3 regions of the Psychrobacillus sp. FJAT-21963 genome follow, and region 2 is predicted to be linked to each of the others. Evidence: riboswitches for the same ligand, from Rfam matches in the RefSeq annotation. Region 2 holds a riboswitch; each other region holds the start of a gene.

Region 1 (10,639 bases), on a different contig from region 2:
ACTACAATTTCATTTTTTTTTGTAGCTTTCATCGCCGCACGTGCGCCTGGAAAAATAACACCAATTACTGGAAAGGGCATTTTTTTGCTTAAAGAATCAAGTGCAACGGCCGTTGCTGTATTACAAGCAATGACCAGCATTTTAATGTTCATTTTAGATAAGGCAGTTGCTAATTGCCATGTAAACTTACGTACTTCTCCGCTTGAACGCGGTCCATATGGACATCTTGCAGTATCACCAATATAAATAATTTCTTCATTCGGCAAAAGTCGCATAATTTCTTTTGCGACTGTTAAACCGCCAACTCCAGAGTCTATAACGCCAATCGGGGCTTTCACTTTTAATTCCTCAGTTCTTTTTCATCTCTTGATGTAATTTTTCTAATAATGTAGATAGATTTGCTACTTCGTCTTTGTTAAATTGTTTTAGTATGTCTTCTAAATAATTTTGTCTTTTAGCTATTACTTCTTCAATGATACGTTCGCCTTCTTTTAATAAATGTATTCGCACTACACGACGATCTTGATCATCTCTAATTCTTTGAACCAGTTCGCTTCTTTCCATCCGGTCGATTAAATCGGTCGTTGTACTAAAAGCTAAATACATTTTATTTGATAAATCGCCAATTGTCATATCTCCTTGCTCCAAGAGCCATTGAAGTGCCACAAACTGTGGGGGAGTTATTGTATAGGCATTTAAAATTTGACGCCCTTTTTGCTTGATGATGCCCGATATATGTCTAAGTTCTTTTTCTAAAAAAGCAACCTCTTGATGATCATGGTGTGCATTTTTTGTTTCATCTGCCATTTAATCCTTCACTCCTCAAAACATTACGTTCTATTTATTATTGTGACGTGTTCTGAGGAAAATGGCAAGGATTCTAATTAATTCAACGATAGTTCACCTAATCGTAATAATTCGACAATCGCTTGTGACCTACCCGATACTCCTAATTTTTGTATCGTATTGGAAATATGATTTCTTACTGTTTTTTCACTTATAGATAACTGTACAGATATTTCTTTTGTAGAATAATCCTCTACTAATAACTGAAATATTTGACGTTCCCTGCTCGTCAGTATTGATCGATGCTGATTACTATCATACAATGCCATAGCCCCCCTATCCACTCTTCTACTAACGTATGTAGCATGGGGAAAGTAGGTGACGGCTAGTGATGCCTACTTATTAAAAACTTTTAATTTTTCTTCGGACCATTTTGATCCTTTTCCTGTTTTTTTATCAATTTGTACCATCGTACCTCTTCCAGTGAAGACGATTTCCTGCTTCACATTTTTAGCCATATAATGGATATCTATGGATGAAGAACCTACAGAATTGATTTTCACATAAATCCGAAGCTTTTCATCGAAAAACACTTGTCTCAAGTAATCGCATTGCAAATCAGCAACAACTGGGATGGTTTCATTAGTAGGGTTTAGCCAATCATTCATTAACTTTATATGTTTTAGAAACTCAATACGTGCATACTCAAAATACGCAAAAGTCACCGTATTATTTAAATGTCCGAACATATCTGTTTCTGAAAAACGAACACTTACTTCTGAATAAAAAGTAAATTCCTGCTCCCAACTTTTTATATCTTCTATGTAACTAGCTCTCATATAAACCATCCTCCTAATAACTGAATATTAATTCATTTATTATAGCAAAAAAATAAAAAATCTGCATAGAATACTAAATTCTACACAGATTTTACTTTATAGTGCTCTTAGAAAACGATTTCTACAATTAATCGACCATGTGATCGCTTCCGAAGAAGTTTTTGAACATTTGAACAGTTGTATCACGGTTTAAAGCTGCAATGGATGTTGTTAACGGAATACCTTTTGGACATGCAACTACACAGTTTTGTGCGTTACCACAGTTTGCAAGGCCTCCGTCTCCCATAATTGCGTTTAATCTTTCATCCTTGTTCATAGAACCTGTTGGGTGAGCGTTAAATAAACGTACTTGTGAAAGTGGTGCTGGTCCAATAAAGTTAGAACCGCTATTAACATTAGGACAAGCTTCCAAACAAACACCACAAGTCATACATTTAGATAATTCATACGCCCACTGACGCTTACGTTCCGGCATACGAGGACCTTCTCCAAGTTCGTATGATCCATCAATTGGAACCCATGCTTTTACTTTTTTCAAAGAATCAAACATACGAGTTCTATCAACTTGAAGGTCACGAACTACTGGGAATGTTTTCATTGGTGCCAAACGAATAGGTTGAGTCAATTGATCAACAAGTGCTGAACATGATTGACGTGGCTTATCATTTATAACCATTGAACAAGCTCCGCATACTTCCTCTAGACAGTTCATATCCCATGTTACTGGAGACGTCGCTTTTCCATCAGCATTGACTGGATTTTGACGAATTTCCATTAAGGCAGAGATAACGTTCATATTAGGACGATAGTTCACTTCGAACTTTTCCCAATACGGTGTAGATTCAGGAGTATCTTGGCGGAGAATCTCAAAAGCAACTTTTTTTGTTTCTGTCGCTGTAACCATTTTTATTTTTCTCCTTTCGTAGAAGAATAATCACGTTTACGAGGTGGAACAAGTGATACATCTACTTCTTCATAATAAATAACAGGAGCACCAGTAGCTGGATCAAACTTAGCCATTGTTGTTTTCAAGAATTCCTCATCATTACGTTCTGGGAAATCTGGTTTGTAATGTGCTCCACGACTTTCATTACGTTTTAGTGCACCTATCGTAATAACGCGTGCTAAGTATAGCATATTTTTTAATTGACGAGTAAATGAAGCGCCTTGGTTTGACCATTTTTGCGTATCATCCATATTGATATTCTCGTAGCGCTCTAGTAATTCTTGGATTTTTTTATCGGTAGCTTCAAGTTTGTCATTGTAACGTACAACCGTTACATTATCAGTCATCCACTCACCTAACTCTTTATGAAGTAAGTAAGCATTTTCAGTACCTTTCATCGCTAACGTTTTATCCCATTTCTCTTGCTCAAGTTGAACCTCTGCATCGAAAATAGTAGAATCCATATCTTCTGCATGAGAATCAAGATTTCTCATATATTTAACTGCATTAGGACCAGCTACACTTCCACCAAATACAGCAGAAAGTAATGAGTTAGCTCCTAAACGGTTAGCACCATGTTGTGAATAATCACATTCACCTGCAGCAAATAAACCAGGAATATTAGTCATTTGATCTTCATCAACCCAAAGTCCGCCCATAGAGTAATGAACAGCTGGGAAGATTTTCATTGGAACTTTACGAGGGTCATCACCAGTGAATTTTTCGTAAATTTCAATGATACCACCAAGTTTAACATCTAGTTCATGAGGATCTTTATGTGAAAGATCTAAGTAAACCATGTTTTCGCCATTAATACCTAGTTTTTGGTTAACACATACGTCGAAAATTTCACGTGTTGCAATATCACGTGGAACTAGATTTCCGTAGGCAGGATATTTCTCTTCAAGGAAGTACCAAGGTTTACCGTCTTTGTAAGTCCAAATACGTCCACCTTCACCACGTGCAGATTCTGACATTAATCGTAGTTTATCATCACCAGGTATTGCAGTAGGATGAATTTGTATAAATTCCCCGTTTGAATAATATGCACCTTGTTGATAAACGATAGAAGCTGCAGAACCAGTGTTAATAATAGAGTTAGTTGTTTTACCAAAGATAATACCAGGACCACCAGTAGCCATGATAACAGCATCTCCACGGAAAGCACGAATTTCCATAGTTTTAAGGTTTTGTGCTTTAATACCGCGACAAACACCTTCGCTATCTTTAATTATTCCAAGGAATTCCCATCCTTCGAATTTTGTAACAAGACCGTCTACCTCGAAACGACGTACTTGCTCGTCCAAAGCATATAGAAGTTGTTGACCAGTCGTTGCACCAGCAAACGCTGTACGGTGCATCAATGTACCACCAAAACGACGGAAGTCTAATAATCCTTCAGGTGTACGGTTAAACATTACACCCATACGATCAAATAAATTTATAATTCCAGGTGCAGCATCAGTCATTGCTTTTACTGGACCTTGGTTTGCTAAGAAGTCTCCGCCATAAACAGTGTCATCTAAATGTACTGCTGGTGAATCTCCTTCACCTTTTGTATTTACAGCCCCGTTAATACCGCCTTGTGCACAAACAGAGTGTGAGCGTTTTACAGGAACTAATGAAAATAGATCTACATGCGTACCATCTTCGGCCGCTTTCATTGTTGCCATTAATCCGGCTAATCCACCACCGACAACAATAAGTTTACTTTTTGCCATGTCAATCTCACTCCTCATTTTAATAGTAGTTGAACGTGTAGAAGGATCTTATACGAACGCAAGAAGAGCTTGTACACCAACTACAGATAACGCTAGGAAGATTATTAATGTTACATAAGTAACAATTTGTTGTGATTTTGCAGATTGAGTAATTCCCCAGCTTACAAGGAATGACCAAATACCATTTGCTAAGTGGAAGGTAGCAGAAATTACACCTACTATATAGAAGCCTAACATCCATGGGTTTGATAAAATTTCAACCATCATGTTAAAATTAACTTCTTTCGCTCCAATAGCTGCTTGGAATCTTGTTTCAAATACATGCCAAGCGATGAATACAACAAGAAAGATTCCAGTGAAACGTTGTAAAATGAACAAATAATTACGAAGTGTTCCAAAGTTTTTCGGATTATTTTTTGCAGTAAATGCAATATAAACCCCGTAAAATGCATGGAACATCAACGGTAAGTAAATTACAAAGACTTCCAAGAATAATAAGAATGGAAGACTCTCCATAAAGTGTGTTGCCCCATTAAATGCTTCTGGTCCTTTAGTAGCAAAATGGTTAATGATCAAATGTTGCGTCAAAAACAATCCAACAGGAATAATTCCTAATAGTGAATGTAGTCGGCGCCAGTAAAATTCGCGATCTTTCGACAAAACAGTTACCCCCCTCAGATTTACAATTGACGCAATGATTACTATTGTAATAGAACAATAGGATTCATTCCGTACTCACATCATCATGTTTCGAATTTATGACATATCCATTGTACTCTCAACACTCTAGAGCGTCAAGATTTCTTTCCCACTATTCAAAATGTAAAATGATTCATTTCCCTATAATGATTAGACTATTTTTTCACATACTATATACCCTTACCAAGTGAAATTTTTTTATGATAAAATAAACTAGATTATTAGAATTTAGCTTAGAAAGAAGGGTTGCTACTTGGATGAAAAGGAACATTCACATGTAACTTCCTTTGGATATGAATTAATACGCGATCACGTTCTTGCTTCTATTCTCGGAAAACATGAAAAAGATATTCTATATTGGGCAGGGAAAGACCTAGCCCGCAAATTTCCCCTATATTCGATGGAAGAGGCCTCCTCTTTCTTTCAAGAAGCAGGTTGGGGAATTTTAGTTTTAGAAAAAACGACAAAAGATTCCGCTTTTTATACTTTACAAACCTTAAATTTGCCACAAAGCGGGAAAGGCAGAAGTCATCGATTAGAAGCTGGTTTTTTAGCTGAACAACAGCAGAAAATTGGTGGTTATTTAACAGAATGCTATGACGAACAGCAAAAGAAAAATGGAATCGTCACTTTTCAAGTTAAATGGGACTTAAAAACTACTATTTTATAATGATGCAAAAAAGCAATGTACAAAAAAACCGTACATTGCTTTTTTGTTTGTTATGCAAACTCTAAACCAAATTCATTGTGTAAGGCATTAGCCGCTGAAATCATATCCGTTTGAGGTACGACGACAGATACTTTTATTTCTGATGTGCTTACCATCTTCACAGGAATATTTTCTTTTCGAAGACGATCGAACATTTGGGCAGCAACACCGGGATTAGAAACCATACCCGAGCCAACGATCGAGACTTTTGCCAGACCTACTTCAAAGTCAGCAAATGTAAAGCCAAGATTTTGTTTATTGGATTCCAACACCGTAATCGCTTCCGCTAATGATTCTTTTTTGATAGAAAATGAAACTGCTGGTTTTACACCGTCCACTATCGACTGCACGATTATATCAACATCTATATGATTTGCTGCAAGTGTCGTAAATATAGAAGCTAAAGACCCATTAAACGGTACTTCATATTCGATTGTTAAACGGACTATATCGGATTCAAAAGCAACTCCTCGAACAACTAAATTATTTTCCACATCGACTTCCTCCTTTAAAATTGTACCCTCTTCCTCACTAAAACTTGGGCGTACACGTAATGGTATCTTGTAGTTTTTTGCAAATTCAACTGCTCTTGGATGTAATACACCTGCACCTAAGTTGGCAAGTTCTAACATTTCATCATATTCAAGTTGCTCCAGTTTCCGGGCATTTTTGATATATCGGGGATCTGAAGTATATATTCCATCTACATCTGTGTAGATATCACAAATTTCTGCCCCGATAGAAGCTGCAATTGCCACTGCGGAGGTATCTGAGCCACCTCTACCGAGCGTTGTAATGTCTCCCTGTGTGGAAATACCTTGAAAACCTGCAACAATCACTACCTTATCTTCCGAAAGATTGTCCAAAATTTTGGAAGGATCGAGCGTAAGGATTTTGGCATTTCTATGTACATCATCTGTCTGTAATCCTGCTTGCCATCCAGTTAAAGAAATTGCATCTATTCCTAAAGTACTTAATTTGATGGCCAATAGAGACATGGTGATCTGTTCTCCTGTTGATAGAAGCATATCCATTTCCCTTTTTGATGGTGCATCCGATAACTCGTTCGCCAAATCCACTAGTTCATCTGTAGATTTTCCCATAGCTGAGACAACTACTACAACCTCATTACCTTTTTCTTTCTCCATTTGAATTCTTCTAGCAACGTTAGCAATTTTTTCTGTAGTGGCAACGGAAGTACCACCAAATTTCATTACGATTTTACTCATGAACATCTTCTCCCTTATTTCATTATCTATCAATGCAACCGCCTATGTTTGCATCATAATAAGGCGCTGGAGTTGGGACGATAACTGAATAAAAAAAGCTTCTCACATATTGTGAAAAGCTTTGTCCCATACACGGTCAAAAGAATTGTCCATGTGAGATAGCCCTCCAGAATATTGCATTCTGACAATTCTACATTTATTAAATGCAGAACCAACATAAGAAAAGGAAAAGCTTTTCTATGTTTCGGCGAACGACCCTTTCCTCAACCATCACAGGATCTTTTCATCCTTCTGCTGAGTACTCTTGTCAATTCGCACCTCTATCTTCACTTAAAGTGAATATTAAATTGTTTCAACCATAACATAAGACTATTCAGAAGACAATAACTTTTTCTGAAAATGAGCGATCATTATATCTGCTAACTTTTCAGGAAGCCCTGCCTCCATGAATTCTTCTTTACTAGCCGCTTGCATTTTCTTAATGGAACCAAAATGCTTTAATAATAATGTCTTTCTCTTTGGCCCAATTCCTTCGATACCATCTAATGAAGAAGCAATTGTATGTTTTCCACGCTGTTGTCGATGAAATGTAATTGCAAAACGATGTACTTCATCTTGTATTCGCTGTAATAGGTAAAACGCTTCACTTGTTCGTTTCATCGCTATAATTTCCATGGGATCTCCAAATAGCAACTGGGAAGTTTGATGTTTTCCATCTTTCGCAAGACCTGCAATAGGAATATCTAATCCTAATTCATCTTCGATAACCTCTCGTGCAGCCTCTATTTGACCTTTTCCACCATCAATAATGATTAAATCAGGCAAAGGCAAGTTTTCTTTTAAAACTCTTGTGTATCTTCTTCTTACTACTTCACGCATCGCTCCATAATCATCATGTTTGGCAGCTGTTCTTGTTTTATATTTTCGATAATCTTTTTTATATGCTCTACCATCAACAAAAACAACCATTGCTGATACTGCATCCGTTCCATGTATATGCGAATTATCAAAAGCTTCAATTCGACTTGGAATTGCGATACCCATTAAGTCGCCTAATTCTTCTACAGCACCAATAGTACGTTCTTCTTGTCTCTCAATAAGATGAAATTTCTCATTCAAAGCCAACACTGCATTTTTCTCTGCGAGATCTACTAAATTCTTTTTGGTTCCTTTTTGAGGTATTATAACTTTCATTTCTAGTAATTCAGTTGCTAAATGCAAATCTGTACTATTTGGCACAAAAATTTCTCTTGGCTTGATATGTTCGGGTTTTGCATAAAACTGACCTAAAAATGTTAGAAACTCTTCCTCTGGATCACGATAAATAGGAAATAAAGAAACATCCCTTTCGATTAACTTCCCTTGTCGAACAAAGAATACTTGGACACACATCCACCCTTTGTCAACGAAATACCCAAATACATCTCGACTAGTAAAGTCATTCATTGTCATTTTTTGTTTTTCCATCACTTGTTCAATATGAGATATTTGATCTCGATATTCCTTAGCACGCTCAAATTCTAAGCTTTCGGCAGCAGCATTCATTTTTTCCGTCAGATTATTCTTCACAGTTGTATGTCCGCCATTTAAGAAGCTAGATATCTCTTGAATTATTTCGTTATAAGTGGATTCCTCTATTTTTTTCACGCATGGTGCTAGACATTGTCCCATGTGATAATATAGGCAAACACGATTAGGCATTTTCTGACATTTACGTAATGGATATAATCTGTCCAATAGCTTTTTTGTTTCATGAGCGGCGTGAGAATTAGGATAGGGGCCAAAATATTTCCCTTTATCTTTTTTAACCTGTCTTGTAATAATAAGTTTAGGGTTCTTTTCAGCTGTAATTTTAATGTATGGGTACGTCTTATCGTCCTTTAGCATGATATTATACTTTGGGTCATGTTTTTTAATAAGATGAAGCTCGAGTATTAATGCTTCTAATTCAGACGATGTAACGATATATTCGAAGTCAACTATTTCTTGAACAAGTCTTTGGGTTTTTCCATCGTGAGATCCAGTAAAATAAGAACGCACACGATTTTTTAGTATCTTAGCTTTACCGACATAAATAATAGTACCTTGTCGATCCTTCATTAAATAACAACCAGGTTGATCTGGTAAAATTGCACACTTCTGTTGAATCAAATCATTCATATTATCACCTGTTTAAAAAAACCGGGCACCATTCAGGACACCCGGTTTAATATTATGCGTTTTTTTCTACAAATTGAACTAATGCTTCTTTTGGTTGGAAACCAACTGCTTTGTCTACTGGTTGCCCATCTTTAAATAATACTAAAGTTGGTATAGACATAATGCCAAATTGACTTGCAGTTGCTTGGTTTTCATCTACATCTACTTTTACGATTTTTACTTTATCGCTCATTTCAGCATCCATTTCTTCTAAAACAGGAGCAATCATTTTACAAGGGCCACACCATGTTGCCCAAAAATCTACTAATACTAATCCTTTTTCCACTTCTTGAGAGAAGGTTTGATCTGTTCCGTGAACTATTGCCATAAAAAAATTCCTCCTTTGGTTAACTATAGATAGATTATAGCAGACTCATATTGCTACTTCTACATATTAGCTTACACCTGTTGAAGCATTTGATTTTCGAAGCTTACCAGTCGCTTTTAGCGGGAGATCGAGGAGCCTCCAAACAACATATAGAAAATCGTTGAAAAGGCGATACTCCCTGCGGTAAGAGCGTTAGTCGAAGACCCTGGAACGTAGCGAGGAGGTAGAGGTAACCCCTGCGGAAAGGGAGTCATTTCAACGAATTTCTTATTTATTGGACAACCCCAGGGGTGTCATCTTACTCCCTTACTCTCCTACAAGCAAAAGCTCGGCTCCAAAGAGAGCCGAGCAATTTTTTAAGCGTTTACTTTTAACTTCTTAAATTCCTCTGTAAGCATTGGAATTACTTCAAATAAATCTCCTACAATACCATAGTCAGCTACTTTGAAAATATTCGCTTCTGGATCTTTATTGATCGCAACAATAATTTTCGAGTTAGACATACCTGCTAAATGTTGGATAGCTCCTGAAATACCTGCTGCTATATAAAGGTCTGGGGTAACAACTTTTCCTGTTTGACCAATTTGCAGTGAATAGTCACAATAGTCCGCGTCACAAGCTCCACGAGATGCTCCAACTGCCCCACCTAAAACGTCTGCAAGCTCTTTTAAAGGCGCGAAACCTTCTTCACTCTTCACACCACGTCCACCAGCAACAACCACTTTTGCCTCTGATAAGTCAACACCTTCAGTAGATTTACGAACTACTTCTTTAATAATAGTTCGTAGATTCGTAATATCAACAGATAAGGAAGAAACATCTACTGATTTACTATCATCTTTTGCAAGTGGTGCAATATTATTTGGACGGATCGTAATAAATTCAATTCCTTCTTTTACTTTAACCTTTTCAAATGCTTTACCAGAATAAATTGGGCGAACAAATACTGCTGAATCACCTTCACCCTCAATTGATGTAACATCCGATACTAAGCCAACTTGTAATTTACTAGCAATTTTCGGTGATAAATCTTTACCTAATGCAGTATGTCCAAAAACAATAGCTTCTGGTTGCTCTTGGTCAATTACAGCAAGTAATGCTTGCCCGTAGCCATCAGAAGTATATTGTTTTAAATGAGGATGTTCTACAGTGATAACGCGGTCTGCTCCAAATTTTCCTAATT
Region 2 (10,639 bases):
ATAGCTACTCTTTGTGAGGAAAGTATGAAATTACTTTCAACAAAAAAAGAGGTACATTAACAACCTCCTCATTTTTTAAAAGAACTATTCATTCTATTTTATTGGCAATGATAATTATACATTTTTTTTACGTTAACTTTCAGTGAGTAGTCCTGTACCCTTTAACAACACTAAGTTTTAACTAAGTCCTATATGTGTCACTCTATAAGTGTCTATTTTTAATCCCATACATTATGACGAGCTAAAACATTAGCCATTTAATAAAGGAAAATAAAAAAGGCTTCCCTTCTCATGTTGAAGGGAAACCAAATAATAATCAAGTATAATAATAAAATTGTCCTAAAAGGATATACAATTCTTATTTTAATGTACGCTTTAAAAACTCTCTCGTTCGTTCTTGTGTTGGATTATTAAAAATTTGTTCAGGGCTTCCTTCTTCTGCAATAACCCCTTTATCCATAAATACAACTCGATCGGAAACTTCTTTTGCAAATTCCATTTCATGCGTTACGATTAACATAGTAAGCCCTGTTTCGGCTAGTTCCTTCATTACTTTCAGAACTTCTCCCACCATCTCTGGATCCAGAGCGGAGGTTGGTTCATCAAACAGCATAACATCTGGTTCCATCGATAAAGCTCGAGCGATTGCAACACGTTGTTTTTGGCCACCTGATAATTGACTTGGTTTTGCATTCACATATTGGTCCATACCAACCACTTTCAAATATTTGAGTGCTTTTTTCTCTGCTTCTTCTTTAGACCGTTTTAACACTTTTACTTGCCCAACAACACAGTTACTTAACACATTATGATTATTAAATAAGTTAAATTGTTGGAAAACCATTCCTAGCTTTGTTCGGTAAGCATGGATATCATGTTTATCATCTAATATATTTTCACCATGATAAATAATCTGACCACCGCTTGGTTTTTCTAATAGATTTACGCAACGGAGAAGTGTGGATTTACCAGATCCAGAAGAACCTATGATGCATACAACTTCTCCCTTGCTCACGGAAAAGTCTATATCTCTTAATACTTCATGGTTACCAAAGGATTTATTTAAATGTTGTATTTCAATTACTTTTTCCATATTATCCACTCCTTCCTTTTTATAATCCCGCATTGTTTTTTGGTAGTGTGACTTGTGTTGGTTGACCAATCATACTGTAATTTTCAGGACCATCTAATCTTCTTTCAACATAACGTAAAATGATTGTCACCGTAAACGTCATAACGAAGTACAAAATACACGCAACAAAAAACGGCTCAAAATATTTGAAGCTGATTCCCGCAACGGTTTTTGTTTGGAAGTATAGTTCTGTAACACCTATTACATTCAGTACTGACGTATCTTTAATATTTATAATAAATTGGTTTCCTGTAGCTGGTAAAATATTTCGTACTACCTGTGGTAATACTACATGAAGCATCGTTTGTATATGATTCATACCGATTGCTTGCGCTGATTCAAATTGTCCTTTATCAATGGAAATGACACCACCACGAACAATCTCGGCCATGTATGCCCCCGTATTAATAGATACGATAAAAATAGCTGCAGCAGTTCTGTCCATATCCACACCAAAAGCTAAAGCAGACCCATAATAGATAACCATCGCTTGTACAATCATCGGTGTACCACGGAAAAATTCAATATACATCGTTAGAATTGCATTTACTATCTTCAAGAAAATTCGTTTTGCTTTTCGTTCTGGCATAGGGATTGTTCGAATAACTCCTGCCAGCAAACCAATAATGGCTCCAAAGATTGTACCAATGATAGAGATTAAGAGCGTCATCCCTGCTCCACGTAGGAACATCGGCCAGTTATTGGTAACCATTGATATTATATACTCAATGCTCATACTTATCCTCCTCAAAAATTAAACCGACTGCAAAGAGATGCAGCCGGTATCACTTCATCTTTATTCAGAAGCGGGTTGATTTTTAATGGCAGTATCCATAATGTTTTGACGATCTTCTTCTGAAATGCCCGCCAATATATCATTAATTTGTTTTGTTAAGTCACTGCCCTTTTTAAGTCCAACTGCAACTGCTGTTTCTTCTTCATCCGCAACAAATCCATCGGTAAATTCAACCATCGCAAAGTTTTCGTTCGCTGATGAAGCACTAATTCCTTCTGGACGCTCAGAAACATAACCATCTAGCATTCCAGATTCTAGTGCTACACGCATTGCAGGGAAGTTATCCATTGCTGGTTGTTTTTCTACACCTTTAATTTGATCTATTACGCCATAATGTGAAGTATTTAATTGTCCTGACACTTTTGCCCCGCTAAAATCTTGAATAGAAGTAGCTCCCTCATAAGGTCCACCTTTTTTAACTACCATTACAAAGTTAGACGTGTAATAGTTTTCAGAGAAGTCGATTGTTTCTTTACGTTCAGCTGTCGGTGACATCCCTGCAATAATTGCATCGATTTTACCTGACTCTAAGGATGGAACTAGTCCGTCCCATTCTGTTTTCACAATAACTAACTCTTTTCCTAATCCTTCAGCAATTTTTTTGGCAATTTCTACATCGTATCCACCTGCATATTCTGCATTGCCGTCAATTTTTACACCGCCGTTTGAATCATCTAATTGAGTCCAGTTGAATGGAGCATATCCTGCTTCCATACCAACTGTAAAAGTGTTGTCGTCACCTTTAGAAGATGATGATTCTGTATTTTCTGTATTACTTGACCCACATGCTGCTAAAAGCATCATGATAGACACGAACATTACTAAAACTATTAGTTTGTTTTTCATTCTATTTCTCTCCTTTTATATATGATTATGTTTTTAACTACTAAAAAAGGACAACTTACATAAAAAAAGACCTGAGATGAACTCAGGTCGCAATATGTATAGTTGCCCTAAATCCTCTACTTTTCCCAAATGAGATAGCACACCACTATAAACCGGGATGTTTATAGCGGACAGTCCTGTAGTTATTCACTACAGACCCAGCAAGTAATACCGAGAACTATTACAAACTTCGGCGACATTTCCTTCTCCCTAGAATCATGGCTTCTCAAACTCCACTAAGGACTGTTAAATATCGCGCCTCTACCCCACTACATAAGTGAGGTCGTATTTAATTATTGTCCATAGTCTACAATAAGAAATACTATCTGTCAATCATTCTAGAAGTAATAACAAGTTTCTGAATTGAAAATAATCTTTTAAAAGTAAATACATTTTTTCAAACGCTAAAGGAAATAATAAACTCTAGCTAACTAATCTCAATCGTTATTTTTAAAAAACGTTGGCATTACTGTTATAATAGGTTATGGATGAAGTGGTAGACGAATTTATCAAACAAATGGAAGTGAGTTGTTTTATGAATTAATACAAAAAAGGAGTTGATATTATGGGATCTGTCAAAGTCGCAGATCACAAAGTGTCAGAAGAAATGAAAGATGATTTTTCATTAGATCGAGTGCCTCGAGACCAGAGGAAGATGGGTTGGTTTAGTATTACCAATATCACATTTGGTATCGCAACGGCAATTTTTTATTTTCAAATGGGAAGCGTTATGGCACTTCAATTCGGGGCTATAAATGCTATCATATCCTCCATATATGCGATAATCGTTGCCGGTATACTCGGAACGTTCATAGCTTATCTATCAGCCAAATCCGGGATGAACGTTAACTTATTATCAAGAGGCGGAGGTTTTGGTTACATAGGTGCATCGTTAACCTCATTCATTTATGCAACAAACTTTATCATGTACTGTGCCTTTGAAGGCCTGATTTTAGTTTCCGCAGTTCACACCTTCTTCCCCGCCCTACCTGAATGGGCACTAATCATTTTCTTCGGATCTATTGTTATTCCATTAAATTGGTTTGGCATTAAACAACTAGATAAATTACAAAAATGGTCTTTACCGATTTTCGGTATTTTTTTATTGTGTGCCATCATAGTGTCTTTCTTCACTCCATCGGTTTATGAAGGAGCATTTTGGACGTATATGCCAGAAGGAGTGCAGGTGGGTGGCCAAGCTTTACTACTTTGTATAGGAATGCAGCATGGAATAATGGGTCTGACAGCTTTACTTTCTTCAGACTACGCGCGTTTTCTTAAGCCAAAGGATATTAAAATTGGTTCTTTAGCAATAGGTTTTATTCCACAAATTTTCTGTTTTGGAGTTATGGGTGGTCTTGGTATATGGTTCGGTGTTCGTTTAGGTGAACCAAATCCAGGTGTTTATATTGTTCTTCTCTTAGGTTTAGGTGGCGTATTATTCACTATGTTAACTCAGCTTAGAATTAACGTTACCAATATATACAGTAGTTCCCTATCACTTTCTAACTTCTTCGAGAACGTATTTAGATTTACACCAGGCAGACGATTTTGGGTTGTTGTCTCAGGTATTTGTGCAATAGGCTTGATGTTAGGTGGTATTGTGGATCATTTAGATACAGCCATGACATTCCAAGGAGTCTTTTTACTCGCTTGGGCATCGATTCTAGTTACGGATGCCATGATCGTGAAAAAACTATTAAAAATTGGGCCAGGTTATTACGAGGCTCGACACGAATATTTATATAAATGGAATCCTGTTGGAGTAGTATCTTTACTTATCTCAAGTGGTTTAGGTACGATAGCCGCACTAGGTTATATGGGATCATTTCTGGAAAGTACTGCGGCATTCTTCGCAGCACTTCTAGCAGCTATTCTCACCGTGATTTTAGCCATTTTTACAAAAGGTAAATATTATAGCAAAAAGCTTCCTAATGACATTCCTAAGGAAGATTATATTGCATAATAGTTAAAAGATTTTTTCTACCCGCAACTATTAACCATTCAATCAGCTTACCCTTCATTTTATTAACTTCCAGATAGCCTTTTCTTCGGCCTATAATTCGTTTTTATACTATATTCTCGCTTCTCTCAGGAGGTAGAGTTTATAGTAGGCTGGTTGCCTAATTGGTTTTACTCTACTTTTACCCTCAAAACTATTTATCCAACAACTCATAGGGTTATTTTGTTGATACAATATTACTAATGCACCTTGTAGTTCTACAGGGTGCATTTTTAATTAATTGATATCATTAACCCAGGACTCTTTACTTCCACAAAACCATATATATAAAGTGAAATATTTTTTACGATAATGATTTCTTTTTAGAGGGGGAATGCGATGAAAAAGATGTGGTTATTAGGGTTTGGTTTTTTTAGCATTAGTTTAGGATGGTCTTTATATAATGCGTTTGTTCCTTTTTTTCTGAACGACTTTCTTTCAAGTACTGCATTAATTGGTTTTCTCATGACAATTGATAATTATTTTGCACTTTTCTTACAGCCATATATAGGAAACAAAAGTGATCGCACACATTCACGCTTTGGTAGACGGATGCCATATCTATTAATTGGTATACCGTTAGCAGCTTTGTTTTATGCACTTATTCCCTTCCACACAAGTTTGACCACATTAGTGATTTTTATGGTAGGAATGAATATATCCATGGCGATATTCCGTTCCCCTACTATTGCGTTAATGCCAGATATTACTCCTGAGGCTAAACGCACGAAAGCAAATGGTGTTATCAATTTTATGGGAGGACTTGGCGGAATTTTAGCTTTCAGTGTAGGCTCTATTCTTTTTGGAGTGGAGGAATCCCTACCATTTTTAGCGGTCTCTGCAATCTTTCTATTAGCGCTAGTAGTTGTCTTTAAAAATATTAATGAAAATAGAGATGCTATTCCTTTTACCATAACAACTAATCCAAAGATAGATTACAAAGCAGAGTTAAATAAACCTACCATCTTTCTTCTAACCGCAATATTCTTTTGGTTTGTAGCAATTCAAGGGATGGAAGCGTTATTTACTTTATATGGTGTAAACGAGCTTAATTTATCCAAGAGCTCATCTGCCTTTTCACTTGCATTTTTTTCATTAAGTTTTGTACTGGCTGCTATACCAAGCGGTATTCTAGGTGCTAAATTTGGCAAGAAAAAAGTAATCTTAACGGGAGTTATCGGTTTATTTTTTGTCTTCTTTTTATTAAATTGGGTGGAATCCCTTTTTACCTTGCGCTTACTACTATTAATTGGTGGAATGTTTTGGGCATGTATAAATATAAATTCATACCCTTACATTGTCTCTCTCGGAAGTGAACATAACTTTGGTACTCGAACCGGATTATATTATTTAGTATCTTCATTAGCAGCTATAATTTCACCACCTTCTTTAGGCTTATTAATAGATATATTTGGATATGATGTACTATTTAATGCTACGGCAGTAAGTATGCTTTTTGCATTAGCTTGTATGTGGAAGGTTAAAACCCCTAGAACTAGTCCCGTGCGATTGTAAACTACCAATTGGACAGTCGGTTCTATTTATATATAATCTAATGTATATACTTACCATAAGAGAGTGGAGAAATGATAGTTGAAAAAGATAACGATCTTGCAAACTAGTGATATACATGGAAGCATTTTTCCGATTAATTATGTAAATAACGAACAAGCTAATATTGGCTTAGGGAAATTAGCTACGATAATAAAACAGGAGCGACAATTAAACGAGCAATTAATTTTGATCGATAATGGTGATTTAATTCAAGGAACTCCGCTAACATATTACTATATTCAATTTTTAAAACATGAAAAAAATCCCATGATCAGCATTTTAAATGACCTGTCCTATGATGCTGCCGTTATTGGAAATCATGAGTTTAATTATGGGTTGGATATCTTAAATCAGGCGGTTGAAGAATCCCAGTTTCCTTGGCTATCTGCTAATATCTTAGACACAAATACGGGGAAGCCTTATTTTGGCTGTCCTTATATCATCAAAGAAATTGAATCTGTAAAAATAGCTATTCTAGGTGTTACAACTCATTACATCCCAAATTGGGAAAACGAGCATAATATAACTGGTTTGGATTTTAAGGATTGTCTCCAAGAAACAAAAAAATGGGTTACATATATTAGTGAAAAAGAGCATCCTGACGTATTAATTGTTTCTTACCATGGAGGATTTGAACGAGATCTGGAGACTGGAGAACCAACAGAAAACTTAACGGGAGAAAATCAGGGATATGCCATATGTAAGGAAATTAGTGAAATAGACGTCCTCCTAACAGGGCATCAGCATCGCTCTTTAACTGGCAATTTAAATGGTGTAGAAACTGTTCAGCCGTCTAATAACGGGCAAATGATAAGTAAAGTTACTCTAACGCTAAATAATCAGAACGAGATTATAAATAAATCCTCTGAATTATTAGTAGTAGATAATGTTAAAGCAGATGAAGAGGTTTTAAAAAAGGCTTCTCGTTTTGAAGAAGAAACTCAACATTGGCTGGATCAACCAATCGGCAAAGTAGAAGGCGATATGTTAATCAAGGATCCATTTCTTATTAGAACAAGTGACAATCCTCTAATAGAATTTATTAATAAAGTACAAATGGAAACAGCTGGAGTAGAAATCTCTAATACTTCTCTTTTTAGCAATTCGTCTCCTGGCTTTGAACCAGATGTGACGATGCGTGACATCATTTCTAATTACAAGTATCCAAATACATTAAAGGTGCTTCGATTGTCCGGGCAAGATATAAAAGAGGCATTAGAACAAAGCGCACGTTATTTTGTTTTGAATCGAGAAGGAATGCTTGAAGTAAATCCTAATTACATACAACCAAAACCACAGCATTATAATTATGATATGTGGGAAGGCATAGAGTATATTTTAGATATTCGTAACCCAGTTGGAAACAGAGTAACTACATTGAATTACAAAGGTGCTCCTTTAAACCTTCAGCATGAATATGATGTCGTGATGAATAATTATCGTGCTGGTGGCGGTGGAGACTATTTGATGTTTAAGGGCAAAGACATTGTGAAAGATATTCCGATAGACATGTCGGAAATCCTTGCTAACTATATACTGGAGCGAAAAACGATAAAGGCAACAGTTAACCGTAATTGGAAAGTTATCTGGTAGGAATACTAAAAAGCTGGTTCGTTCATCAATTGCTTATCTGCTAGAAGGCTGTAAAAATAAGAGGCTGTTCGAATGCCTGCTACTTTCAATATGATGAGTAGGGATTAGATCTTGTAAGTTGAAAATCACCATACTTTGATGATTGTTATATGGTTTGAACATGGGTAGGAATTGTCATTTTACAATTTATAGTAGTAATCATTGGATTGCACATAAAAAATCGCCGTTTCTTTTTGTTGGTTTGGTCACTTACATTATAAGAAATTTGGCGGTTTTTTTGTATACTATCCCGTTTTATTATATTGTTGATTGAATGAAGTAATGGATTTTCGTTTCAGACGGTGACTCCTGCGGGAAGATAGACAGTCCGAGACCCCGCACGTAGCGTTAGAGAGGAAGGAAGGCTAAGGCCGCCTCTTCAAATGGAAGGCAATCTAAGTTCGCCGCGTTCTGCGACAACGATTGCATGACCTACATCCCTGTGGGCCTCAACGCCTTCATGACCAACATCATGTTGGCCTGAGAAGGCTCGGCGCTCGCCCGCGGAAAGCATCCGTCTGGAACCGAAATCTATCGCACTTTTTAATAAAAGCTATGAAGAAAGAGGCTACCCTTAAAAGTCATTTTTTATGACTTTAAGGACAGCCCTCTTATTTTTATTATGCTAGTTCTTCCAAAGAAGCATAGTATTTTTCTTCTTTTTCTTTATCGAAACGACCTTCCCATTTAGCCATAACGACTGTAGCCAATGCATTACCTACTACATTTACTACTGTGCGAGCCATATCTAGAAGACGGTCAATACCAGCGATAAACGCAAGTCCTTCTAGTGGGATTCCTACAGTTCCTAGAGTAGCCAATAGTACGACGAAGGAAACTCCTGGTACTCCGGCGATCCCTTTAGATGTTACCATTAATACTAAAACGAGTGTAATTTGTTGCATAATACTCAAATCAATTCCATACATCTGTGCAATAAAAATTGCCGCAATCGCTTGGTATAACGTGGAGCCGTCTAAGTTGAAAGAATATCCTGTTGGTATTACAAAGGAAACAATATCCTTTGGTGATCCAAACTTCTCCATTTTTTCCATTACTTTCGGCAAAACAGTTTCGGAGCTAGATGTAGAATAAGCTAAAAGCAATTCGTCTTTTAATACTTTAATTAGATGGAAGATATTGATACCAACTAATTTTGCAATACCACCTAGTACAACAACAATGAAAAATAGCATAGAAGCGTAAACTAGTATCATTAACTTTCCAAGTGGCAATAAAGATTCCAATCCAAATTTAGAAACAGTAACACCTATTAACGCAAATACACCAAATGGTGCAAATTTCATAATCAAATTAGTTACCCAGAACATAGCATCTGCAGTTCCTTGGAAAAAGGCAAGGACTGGTTTCCCTCTTTCCCCAATAGCAGCTACTCCTAAACCGAATAAGACTGAAAAGAATATAATGGCAAGCATATTACCATCTGCCATAGATTGAACGATATTACTTGGCACAGCATTTACAATTACATCAGCAAATCCATGACTTTGCACTTCTTCACTCGTTTGTACATATTGATCGATATTACCTTTTGATAGTGTGGACATATCAACACCAACACCAGGTTTAAAGATATTAGCTGCTAATAAACCTACAACTATTGCAATAGTCGTAACTATTTCAAAATATATTAATGTTTTTCCGCCAAGCTTCCCTAGTTGCTTAATATCACCTGTTCCAGCAACGCCTAGAATCAACGTAGAAACAATAATCGGTACAACAATCATTTTGATCATATTAATAAAAATAGTACCAATTGGTTGTAAATATTTTTCTACAGCAGGATTACCAAAAAAGATGGCTCCAACAACTATACCTAAAATTAATCCGACTAAAATTTGATATGCCAGAGTAAATTTAAACTTTTTCTTCATGAATCCGTCACCCCTTTTATATTGAAAACGCTTTCTCTCATTCGGAGTAGCTTTTAAAATATATTAAAGGTAACTTACAAAATCCGACGTAATCCGACAAAACGTAATATATATTTATTGATTGTATTTATCCTTTGTTTCTAAATACAATACTTGAAGAAACTTTTTAATATTAACTTTTACTCTTGTTGCTACATCAGTTTCTTCATTCATATGTCTCATTTGATTTCTAATTTCTTGAAACTCAAAAAACCGAGGAGCATAATATTCAAAGTTGAGGTTCGTATAATCGATTAAACCCATAGAAGCTAAATTATTCATAGCAGATAGGATCGTTCTACGAATACGCTGCTCGATTGCTCTACTCTCCTTTTTTATATCTGCCGGATGTGTTTTGGAAGCAACAATTTCGTATAGGTCCTTCAATGGTGGTAATTGAACAGATAGTTCCTCTCGCTCCATTAAATATTCTATTATCGAAACAATATCATCACTTCCTGTTTCTCCAATTACCCCTATATCATTTAACATAGACAATACAATTTCTTTTACATTTTGCTGTCTCTTTATCGGTTTGCCTGGAGCAATATTTTCTAATGATTGTCGAATTGCTAGAAGTGAATCTTTTAGTTTAAATTGTTCTGCTGTCTTTTTTAAAATACTTTGTACTTCCACACGATTAATAGGCTTATGTATAAAAAATTCTACTCCTTTTTCATACGCTTCCCCTACCATTTCTTTGT
Region 3 (10,639 bases), on a different contig from region 2:
ACCTATAACTAGATCGTCGTATCCGACAGCTTGCCCATCTTCTAATAAAACTTGTTTACTATCTACATCAATTTCTAAAACTTCTCCATACTTTATCGTTAACTTTCCGCTTTCCGGAAATGCTACTCGAATTTCTTGATCAGAAGCTGTACCAGCTGCTAACGCATAAAACTCAGTCTTTAAACTATGAAATGGCGTTCGGTCAATTAATGTGATTTCTACATCATCTGGTAAGTTATTTGGCAATAAACGAAGTAAAATACGCATATTACCATATCCTCCACCTAACAATACTAACTTTCGCATATTATATCCCTCATCTCTAAATGTCACTTCAAATTATAAATGATTGTGATGGATTTCACAATAAGACTTCTACATTGACGAATGAATAAAAAAAGAGTAGCATGACGAAGTAGTGAGGTGACAGCTATGAATCCAATGGTTGAATTTTGCATAAGCAACCTTGCAAATGGTTCACAAGAAGCTTATGATATTTTAGAACAAGATCCGAATTTAGATGTATTAGATTATGGTTGTTTAAGCTATTGCTCATTGTGCTCTGAAACTTTTTTCGCTATTGTCAACGGCGACGTTGTCGAAGCAGACACTCCAAGTGAACTTGTTACAAACATATATAAATACATTGAGGAAAATCCTTTATTTTAAAAGACTGCGAGCAATATCGCAGTCTTTTTTTATATTATCCATTCACATAATGATTCTAAAAAATACGTTGGTTGAGCAATTTTTTGTCGTACTTCTTCCGTACTGTTTACACCACTATTTACATGCACTGTATGAATACCCATATTAATGCCTGTTAAAACATCTGTAAGATAATTGTCACCAATCATAACCATTTCTTCTTTTTTATACCCAAATTGTTTTTGAATATACTCTAGCATAAATGGCTGTGGTTTTCCCATAAACAAAGCATCCACCCCAGTGGAGTATTCCACCAATTTAGTAAAAGCACCATTCCCAGGAAGAAAACCCCTTTCGCTAGGAAATGCGTGATCACTATTCGTTGATAAGAAAGCAGCTCCTGCACGAACTGAAAGACAAGCAATTGCAAACTTCTCGTAATTGATTTGTCGATCGATTCCCATCACAACAACTTCTGCTAAATCATCTGTTCGCATAATTTGTTTAGACTCTAGTGCATCTTGTAAGCCACTTTCTCCTATCATAAAAACAGATTTTCCTGGAAAATGTTCTTCTATATAATTAGCAGCAGCAATTGATGAAGAGACGATATGATCCGTTTCCGTGTGAATATTCATCTTTGCAAGCTTTTGCTGTAATTGTTTTTGAGTCATGGATGAGTTATTCGTCACAAAAAAAGGTTCTATACCTTTTCCTTGTAAATAGTGAATGAATTCAACTGCCTCTATAATCGGCGTTTCTCCTCTATAAACTGTGCCATCTAAATCTAAACAGTATGCCTTATAATTGGACATTGGAATCCTCCGGTAAAAATGCAGAAACTGGGCCAAGTTCATTCACTAAGTAGTTTTCTACTTTCACTGGAAATTCCTTCAAATAAGTAATGTTTGATAAGAGAACTTTATATAATTGTGTATCATTGACTGAGTGAAAATCACGGACAAGTACTTTTCTAAATTCGATAACCTCTTTTAAAGGAGCATCCATTTCTGCTGTTATAACTTTTTCATCCGTCAAAATATCAATAATATCATCATAACCACCTGGGTCTCGCATAATGAACCCATCGATCATTGAATTGCCCACATCAATAATAGACTCAATAATATTATGACCTACACGTTCAAGAGCCAATTTTGAGATTTGGTCATTGTTCCAATCTGTTTTAGTTTCCAATAAATCAAGTAAAGTTTTCATGTGAGTTAAAGTAGTTGCGATTTTTTTTCGATCAACAAAATACATCGAAATGCCTCCTAGTTTTTGTTCAGTTGATATTGTCTTCTATTCTATAGTACCATAATTGAGAGGTAGGAAGGAGTGTCACAAGATGGAACGGTTTTTCTTATATGATGATGTGGAAGATACTAAAACAAGATTTGTAGGATTCACAGGCGAATCACAACGCTATGACTTAGCTGTCCTACAAAGCTCTCGTTTTTTTGGTAAAGTTCTTGTGATGGATATCCAATACGGAAGAGCTGCAATACTTGGACCAGACGATTTGGAAGAACCAGGATATCTAGAACACGTATTTAATAGAACAGAAGAAGAAGCTAAAGAATTAAGAGATTACTTGAGTGAATTACTCAACTAAAAAACCTTGAGTCTAGATCATCATTGATGATCTTGCTCAAGGTTTTCTTGTATCTGTTCAACTGTTTCAACAACCGGTACTACTTTAGGTGCCACTCCAGTTTTCTTTACTAAAAAATAGGCACAACCAAAGTTACAATACTCATATAAATAGTCTTTCATTGTACTTATTTTTGTATCAAATGTAGCTTTATGGTTTCTATCTTCAAAAAAGCCCTTTAAACGAAGCTGACCATAGCCCCAGTCACCCATTATAAAGTCATATTTGGACAATATTTCACTATATCTTTCTAAAAAAGCTTCTTCCTTAAAAGCTTCTCGGTAATCTTCTATGACTTCATACGTATATCCTTCTGCAATAATCATTTGATCACCATCCATTAGCTATTTTGAGTAGCTAGTAGTTCCTCACCTTGTGCTTGTCTTTGTTTTGCTGCAGCATTTACTTGCTCATCCGCATGATAACTACTTCTTACAAGTGGACCAGCTTCACAGTGAGAGAATCCTTTACTCATTGCTATTTTGCGAAGTTCACCAAATTCAGCTGGTGAATAATACTTTTGTACTGGTAAATGTTTTTTCGTTGGTTGCAAGTATTGACCGATTGTCATAATGTCTACGTTATTTGCACGTAGGTCATCCATAACTTCTAAAATCTCTTCATGTGTTTCTCCTAATCCTAACATTAAAGAAGACTTCGTAGGTATATTCGGTTGCATTTCTTTAGCGCGGCGCAACAGTTCAAGTGAACGGTCATATTTTGCTCTTGCACGAACTCTTGGAGTTAAGCGGCGTACCGTTTCAATATTATGGTTTAAAATATCTGGTTTCGCATCCATAATATTACGAATGTTTTGCTCAATCCCACCCATATCAGAAGGTAACACTTCAATAGTTGTAAATGGATTTTTCCGACGAATCGCACGAATAGTTTCTGCAAAAACTTCTGAACCACCATCTTTTAAGTCATCACGGGCAACAGCTGTAACAACAACATGCTTTAAGTTCATAATAACTACCGAATCTGCTACACGTTCAGGTTCTGCTAAATCTAGCTCATTTGGAAGACCTGTTTTAACTGCACAAAAACGGCAAGCACGAGTACAAACTGCTCCAAGAATCATAAAAGTAGCTGTTCTCCGTGATCCCCAACATTCATGAATATTTGGGCATCTTGCTTCTTCACAAACTGTATGTAAATTATTTTCACGCATTAACTTTTTAAGACCTTTATAGTCCTCATTTGTATTTAACTTTATCTTTAACCAATCTGGTTTACGTTGATGCTCTGATTTCGTTGGTTTACACGATGTCACTTCATATCGACCCCATTCTTTAAACTAACTACACTGTTGTCAATGTAACATATTATTTTAATTCAAACAACCTTCTCATTCCTAGTTTAACGCATGATTATAAAAAAACAGAGCTAGTTTTAGCCCTGTTTAAAGTCTTCTTTTTTTGATTTAAAATTCCACACTAAAAACAACATGATTAGGATCAATACAACCGATACGAATCCTATAATAACAGATCCAGTTAAACCTAATATTAAATAACCGAAAGCAGCTATTACAGCGCTAATTATGGCATATGGCAATTGTGTCATGACATGATCTATAACATTTACACCAGCCCCTGTTGCTGACATTATTGTTGTATCAGAGATTGGTGAACAATGATCACCAAAAACTGCTCCTGCTAAAACAGCAGACAATACAGGAAGCAATAGCTCGGGTTCTATTGCCATGATAATGCTAGCACCAATAGGGAGTAATATTCCGAAAGAACCCCATGATGAACCTGTTGCAAAAGCCATGATCGCTGTTAGGACAAATAGTAAGACTGGAATTACTCCAACCGGTATATTGTTTTCAGCAACTAAGTTGGCTAAATATTGGCCAGTTCCAATAGTTTCGATTAAAAATGATAATGACCATGCAAATATTAAGATGAATATTGCTGGTAACATGGAACTTATTCCAGTAACTAAAGCTTTCCAAATAAAATTAATCTTTGCTGTTGGATTATATTTTAGCTGACGTAAGTATAATAATACAGCGAGTATTGTAGCTAATAGTCCACTAATAAATAAAGAAATAGGAACATCCGTATTTTCAAAAACTACAAATATATTGAGTTCTTGATTTGAGTTTTGATAACCTGTCCAAAACATAGATACTAGTGTTATCACAATTAATGTAATTATTGGTAATAACAAGTCCTTAACTTCTCCATATTTGTTTTCTGGAAAATTACCTTGTAGCTCACCTGGATTAGGTTTACTTGTGTCGAATAACTTCCCTGTTTCTTTTGCAATCTTTTCGTGCTTCCTCATTGGCATTAAATCAAAGTCAGTCCACGCCATAAAGAAAACGATGGCAAGGGTAGCAATAACATAAAAGTTCATAGGAGCCATTAACATAAAAGCCTCAAGAGGTGTATAGGAAGTAACCGCATGAGTTGCAAAAATAACACCCAATTGGCTTATTAAAAATGCTCCCCAACTTGAGACGGGCGCTATTACACATACTGGGGCAGATGTAGAATCAATAAAATAAGCTAATTTTACTCGCGAAACGCGATGACTATCAGTGATAGGTCTAGCAATTTGGCCAACTGCTAAGGCATTAAAATAGTCATCTACAAAGATAATTATTCCTAGAAACGCTGTAAGTAATTTGGAGCCTCTTCTAGTTTTAATTCGTTTAACAGCCCAAGCCGCAAAAGCTGTGCTTCCACCAGACAAACCAACTAAAGCAGTAATAATACCTAAAAATAAGATAAATAATAAAATGTAAATATTAGATGTGTTTAAACCTTCATCCCAAAAAGATACTTTAAATGATTCCCATAGCAATAGTAAAGAATCTATCGGGTCAAAGCCTTCTACTAAAAGAGAGGCAGATACAATACCAACTCCGAGTGATAATAAAACTCTTTTCGTTACAAGAACCATAATGATTGCTAATAATGGTGGTAGTAAAGAAAATATAGTACTTTCCAAAATAGTTTCCTCCTTTTCAGGCGGAGGCACAGAACAGTAAACAAAAAGGCCAACCAAAAAGAATGGCTGGCCTCTACTATAGAATTCAAGATTATACTTTCATTCATACTCTGTAGCTCACCATTTATATGATTCCATATAAATGGCAGTGTTATTCCTCTTTAAAATAACCCCAACTAAATGTTATAGGACATGAACATTTAATTTCGGCATTGCTTCCTTTCCTAAACGATCTACGTTGTCATCCTCACGTATAGTACTATTAAGCAATGCAGCCTCTACCTATTCATTTTGCATCTATTACTTTAACATCAAAAGTAAGCTCTTGCAATCATTCTTGTTTTGGTAATGGATTTATTGGTACTTCGACAGAAGGAGGGTTTCCACCTTCCCCTTTTGTATATATTTGTGGAACTTGACCTTGTATTAAACCCATCGCGACCGGAATCCTTTGTTCGACCGTACTCATCTTACTGGCAAGTGGAACAATTATTTGAACGTTTACTTTTAATAGAATACTTATCTCTACAAAAGCATTGTTTATTCCAAACTCATCAATACTTTGTTCAACGGTTGATTGAACGTTTCCAATCACATGAAATCGAATGGGAATCTTTGGACCTAAGTTTCCGATTAGGGGTATATTAGCTGCCTGCCCCATTGGTACAAAAAATACGACCCCACCTTGATCTTCCATTGTTTGTTTATCATACTCAATATCATCTAAATAAGGTAAGCTTGATAGATTACCCTTTTCCGCTTGCTCTAAATGAGATTGTACTAAACTTTGGGTATCAGACAAAACTCGATTAATTATTTCCGTGTTAAATTTTGTCGTCACCATATTATTAGCACTTTCGGATGGAACATGCTCAATAATGTCATTTACATCTAACACATTAGCAATTCTAGTGTTAATCGCTTTACTTATCACCATGGAAGCAATTTTGTTCGTTTGTACCTCTGCATATTGCAGATAAGTTGGAGTTAAGCGAGCATTGATCCAATAAAACAAACCCGCTACAGAAAGGATAAAGCAAGCTAGAAAAATGGCTAATTTACGCTGCATATTTAAAAACTTGATTCTTTTCTTTTTACGATAGAACAACAAAAAAAAATCCCCCTAGTTATTTATATGTAACTGGAGGATTTTAAATGACTATATTTCATTTTTTTGACCGTACCACTTTAACACGTCCCGTATGAATTCAGGCATAAAATACTGCTTCGTCGCAAATTTAAAGGCTGGAAAGAAATAGCCAAACGTGAACATATCTAGTGTTGCAAGATAATAGGTTTTTTCAAGTTTTACGAGTTCTCCTTTTACGTATACATCGCCTTCTTCATCCTCGTATAGTTGGTTAAATTGTATAGCACCCAAATATTTCCCTCTGAATCCTAAACCTTTTACTTCAAGAAGTGGCCACTTTTCATTTTTGGATAACTCAACGGTTTCCATCAATTCTGCTCCAGTTAAACTTACAACACATGGATTAATGGGATGAGGAAGAAGTCTATGCAAATCACCAGCAGTAACAATCCCTTTTTGTAAATCGGTTAAGAAAATGCCTGCTGGGAACATGGCACAATCAGCTCCTGTAAAAGCTAGTAATGCATTAGCAAAGAAATCAGACATACTTGATGAATGGAACCAATCTTTCTTTAATAATGTTTGATTCGCAAAAAGTGGGTAAGCTAGTTTGCTTTTTCCAATATGCTCCCAAGTTTCTAATTGTTCCGCATTATTCTCAGGGATTTGCAGCGTTTCTATTGGATAAAGAACAGCTTTTTTAGAAGTAACTTCCCTAAGGTTATGGTCAAATTCTATTGTAACTTTCCCTACAAAGGCTCCATACTTGCCAGCAGCGGCCTGCAGCGTACCATTCAGCATTTTTCCCTCATCAAAAAAATGATGTGTGTGAGCGCCAAAAATTACATCAATTTGCGGTATTTCCTCTGTAATTATTTCGTCTTGGGACATACCAAGGTGTGACATACATAGAATGATATCTACTTTATGCCGTATTTCTTCACAAACTTCTTTTAGTCGATTAATCGGCTGCTGAATATGCCAACCTAACTTTTCATAATAAATTCCAAAGTCTGCTGTAGCAGCTACAACTCCAATATGAATTCCAGAGGCAGTTTTGTGAATTTTATATGGGAGTATCCATGATGGAATGATGCCATATTGATCTGTAAAGTTCGAAACAACCACTTCAAAATTTGCATTAGCATACATACTGTCTAATTCTTCATGACTAAGAGTAATACCTTCATTATTTCCAATGGTGACATAATCATAACCAGCTTCATTTAGTAAATCTACATTTCCTCTTCCCAAAGTACCTTCAGTAAAGGTATTAGATCGATCAATATGGTCACCAATATCTAAAATGAGATATGAATCATGTCCTTCATGCATTTTTTGTCTATCGGAGAGAAACTGATGTATAGTCGGCCAGTTTTCTAAATGACTATGCAAATCATTTGTATGATAAATATGAATAGTTTCTCTCAACATAAACCCACCTTTTTGATTTTACATAAGACCAGCTATAATGGATCGAACTCCTAATAATAGCAAAATAATTCGCAAAGCAACGACAAGCGTATCCGAATTAAGTTTTTTATTTAATCTGGCACCCAATTTCGCGCCAATATAAGCTGCAGGAATAACTGGTATCGTATAAAGCCACGGCACATTTCCAAGGGAGATATGCGTTATAGAATTGATGATGGAAGATAAAAATACCATAAACATAGACGTAGCCACTGCCACATGTGGTGGAAATAAAAATAAAAGGATCATAGCAGGAACAATGATGGACCCTCCACCAATTCCAAATAATCCAGATGCGAATCCTACACCAAATGTTAATAGGATGGCAAACCAAATTGGATATCCATAAACATATGTATCTTTATCATCTGTGAATGTCTTTTTGCTACCATTTTCAACAAACCACTTAACTGGTTTTAATCGATCTCTTACAAGCAGAAGGGTTGATAGAATAATAAGTAAAATACCAAAATATAAATTAAAGGATGGTAAATCTAACCCTTTATTTACCCACGCTCCTAAAATCGTCCCTGGAATACTTCCTATAAAAAATATAAATCCGCTTTTAAAATCAACCGTCTTCGTTTTCATGTAAGAAAGTGTGGACGATAGACCAGTGAAAATCATCATAATCACAGATAGGCCAACCACACTTTGAGGTGTGATATTAGGTATTAAAGCAAGAGTCGTTCCAAAAAATAATACAGCTGGCACTAAAATTACTCCGCCACCTAAACCTACTAATGCTCCAACTATTCCGGAGAAAAGACCAGCTAAAACTAGTATAATCCACTCCATTATATCCCTCCATCAAATAAATCTAATTGTTTTGGAGCTAAACCTTCAAATTCTATTCCAAGCATCTGTTGAAAGGTTTTTGCATTTTTTGCTGCATGCCCACCAGAATTATTATTAAATAATACCACTACTTCTTTTGTGTTAATATGTAATTCCTCGCAAATCTTTTGAATGTCAAAAAGTTCTTCTTTATTATAATCATATAAATATCGTACTTCTCGCCATTTTTCACTATCCCCTGGATTTATCCATCCATATGTATTTCTTCCATGGAGTCTCACAAGTACTTTTTCTGAAGTGCAAATAGGAATTAAAGGGACACACCCTTCCCCTACTTGTGGCTCATCACAGATCGTATGATGAAAATGGTTATCTTTTAGAAACTGAATAGTCTGATCTTTAATAGCATGCGTATACCACGATTGATGACGAAATTCGATTGCTACCTCAAAATCTTTTAGCTCTGCTCTCACTTTATATAAATAATCAACATTTTCTTTTTTACATTGAAACCATGGAGGGAATTGAACTAAAACCATAGACAGCTTTCCACTTTCCTTGAAAGGTTGAATGGACTCCCGATACCGATCAAACATATCCTCTAGTGAATCAAAAGGAGATTCCCCTCTAAGATGACCTGTAATACCTTGATATGCCTTTACGATAAATTGAAAGCTATTTGGAGTTTCCCTTATCCACTTTTCAACGTTCCTATAGGAAGGTATTGCATAAAAAGCTGAATCCAATTCAACTACTGGAAAATGGGCACTATAATCTTGTAATTTTTCTTTCGGAGAAGATACATATAAATCTGTGTGATCTCCCCATCCTGTCAAACCAATTTTTATCATGCATTCACCCCACTATTTATCATATCATTAACTACATGTTAGAGCTAAATTAAAAAAGACAGCAGAGGTTCATTTTACTCAACCCTGCTGCCTTCATTTAAATGTAGGTATTAACCGATAGAACCTTCCATTTCGAACTTGATTAAACGGTTCATCTCAACCGCATATTCCATTGGAAGTTCTTTTGTAAATGGTTCGATGAAGCCCATTACGATCATTTCTGTTGCTTCTTCTTCACTTAATCCACGACTCATCAAGTAGAACAATTGCTCTTCAGAAACTTTCGAAACTTTCGCTTCATGTTCAAGAGAAATATTATCATTCAGGATTTCATTGTATGGAATTGTATCTGAAGTAGATTGGTTATCCATGATCAATGTATCACATTCAATGTTAGAACGAGCACCAGTTGCTTTGCGACCAAAATGAACTTGTCCACGATACGTTACTTTCCCGCCTTGTTTCGAAATAGATTTTGAAACAATTGTAGAAGAGGTATTCGGAGCCAAGTGAAGCATCTTAGCACCAGCGTCTTGATGTTGACCTTTACCAGCAATTGCAATAGAAAGAGTCAAACCACGTGCGCCTTCTCCCTTTAGGATAACAGCTGGGTATTTCATTGTTAACTTAGAACCAATATTTCCATCAATCCATTCCATTGTAGCGTTAGCTTCACAAACTGCACGTTTAGTAACTAAGTTGTAAACATTGTTTGCCCAGTTTTGGATTGTTGTATAACGGCAATAAGCATCTTTTTTGATGATGATTTCAACAACTGCACTATGAAGTGAGTTTGTTGTATATACAGGAGCTGTACATCCTTCTACGTAGTGTACAGATGCACCTTCATCTACAATAATCAAAGTACGTTCGAATTGACCCATATTCTCAGAGTTAATACGGAAGTAAGCTTGAAGTGGTGTATCCACTTTCACGCCTGGTGGTACATAGATAAATGATCCACCTGACCAAACTGCAGAGTTCAGGGCAGAAAATTTGTTGTCCGTTGAAGGAATTACAGTTCCCCAGTATTTTTTAAAGATGTCTTCATTTTCACGAAGAGCAGAGTCTGTATCTTTAAATACAATACCTAAATCCTCTAGCTCTTCTTTCATGTTATGGTAAACAACCTCTGATTCATACTGTGCAGAAACACCT

The links. Region 2 has a riboswitch for lysine ahead of AN959_RS13210 (transporter substrate-binding domain-containing protein). Riboswitches for the same ligand answer to the same signal wherever they lie in the genome.
Region 1: it holds a riboswitch for lysine, as region 2 does, so the genes downstream of both, AN959_RS13700 (aspartate kinase) here and AN959_RS13210 (transporter substrate-binding domain-containing protein) in region 2, are expected to answer to the same signal.
Region 3: it holds a riboswitch for lysine, as region 2 does, so the genes downstream of both, AN959_RS17850 (Na+/H+ antiporter NhaC family protein) here and AN959_RS13210 (transporter substrate-binding domain-containing protein) in region 2, are expected to answer to the same signal.

The regions. Positions count from the first base shown of each region.
Region 1 is NZ_LJIY01000006.1:23,973-34,611, reverse strand. Features, by position in the region: gene racE (glutamate racemase) at 1-338, opposite strand, end outside; gene AN959_RS13735 (MarR family winged helix-turn-helix transcriptional regulator) at 349-807, opposite strand; gene AN959_RS13730 (LuxR C-terminal-related transcriptional regulator) at 885-1,115, opposite strand; gene AN959_RS13725 (thioesterase family protein) at 1,182-1,625, opposite strand; gene sdhB (succinate dehydrogenase iron-sulfur subunit) at 1,753-2,529, opposite strand; gene sdhA (succinate dehydrogenase flavoprotein subunit) at 2,532-4,292, opposite strand; gene AN959_RS13710 (succinate dehydrogenase cytochrome b558 subunit) at 4,341-4,952, opposite strand; gene AN959_RS13705 (YslB family protein) at 5,245-5,661, shown strand; gene AN959_RS13700 (aspartate kinase) at 5,712-6,929, opposite strand; lysine riboswitch at 7,081-7,260, opposite strand; gene uvrC (excinuclease ABC subunit UvrC) at 7,299-9,089, opposite strand; gene trxA (thioredoxin) at 9,142-9,456, opposite strand; gene AN959_RS13685 (electron transfer flavoprotein subunit alpha/FixB family protein) at 9,813-10,639, opposite strand, start outside.
Region 2 is NZ_LJIY01000005.1:154,070-164,708, forward strand. Features, by position in the region: gene AN959_RS13200 (amino acid ABC transporter ATP-binding protein) at 359-1,093, opposite strand; gene AN959_RS13205 (amino acid ABC transporter permease) at 1,113-1,868, opposite strand; gene AN959_RS13210 (transporter substrate-binding domain-containing protein) at 1,929-2,774, opposite strand; lysine riboswitch at 2,902-3,085, opposite strand; gene AN959_RS13215 (cytosine permease) at 3,379-4,779, shown strand; gene AN959_RS13220 (SLC45 family MFS transporter) at 5,155-6,330, shown strand; gene AN959_RS13225 (bifunctional UDP-sugar hydrolase/5'-nucleotidase) at 6,409-7,962, shown strand; gene AN959_RS13230 (cation:dicarboxylate symporter family transporter) at 8,622-9,896, opposite strand; gene AN959_RS13235 (response regulator) at 10,011-10,639, opposite strand, start outside.
Region 3 is NZ_LJIY01000009.1:252,103-262,741, reverse strand. Features, by position in the region: gene AN959_RS17885 (NAD(P)/FAD-dependent oxidoreductase) at 1-306, opposite strand, end outside; gene AN959_RS17880 (YuzB family protein) at 433-669, shown strand; gene AN959_RS17875 (TIGR01457 family HAD-type hydrolase) at 699-1,463, opposite strand; gene AN959_RS17870 (DUF86 domain-containing protein) at 1,450-1,911, opposite strand; gene AN959_RS17865 (DUF3055 domain-containing protein) at 1,997-2,263, shown strand; gene AN959_RS17860 (YutD family protein) at 2,284-2,628, opposite strand; gene lipA (lipoyl synthase) at 2,643-3,578, opposite strand; gene AN959_RS17850 (Na+/H+ antiporter NhaC family protein) at 3,698-5,269, opposite strand; lysine riboswitch at 5,375-5,558, opposite strand; gene yunB (sporulation protein YunB) at 5,601-6,380, opposite strand; gene AN959_RS17840 (bifunctional UDP-sugar hydrolase/5'-nucleotidase) at 6,429-7,790, opposite strand; gene AN959_RS17835 (sulfite exporter TauE/SafE family protein) at 7,812-8,630, opposite strand; gene AN959_RS17830 (DUF72 domain-containing protein) at 8,630-9,481, opposite strand; gene sufB (Fe-S cluster assembly protein SufB) at 9,592-10,639, opposite strand, start outside.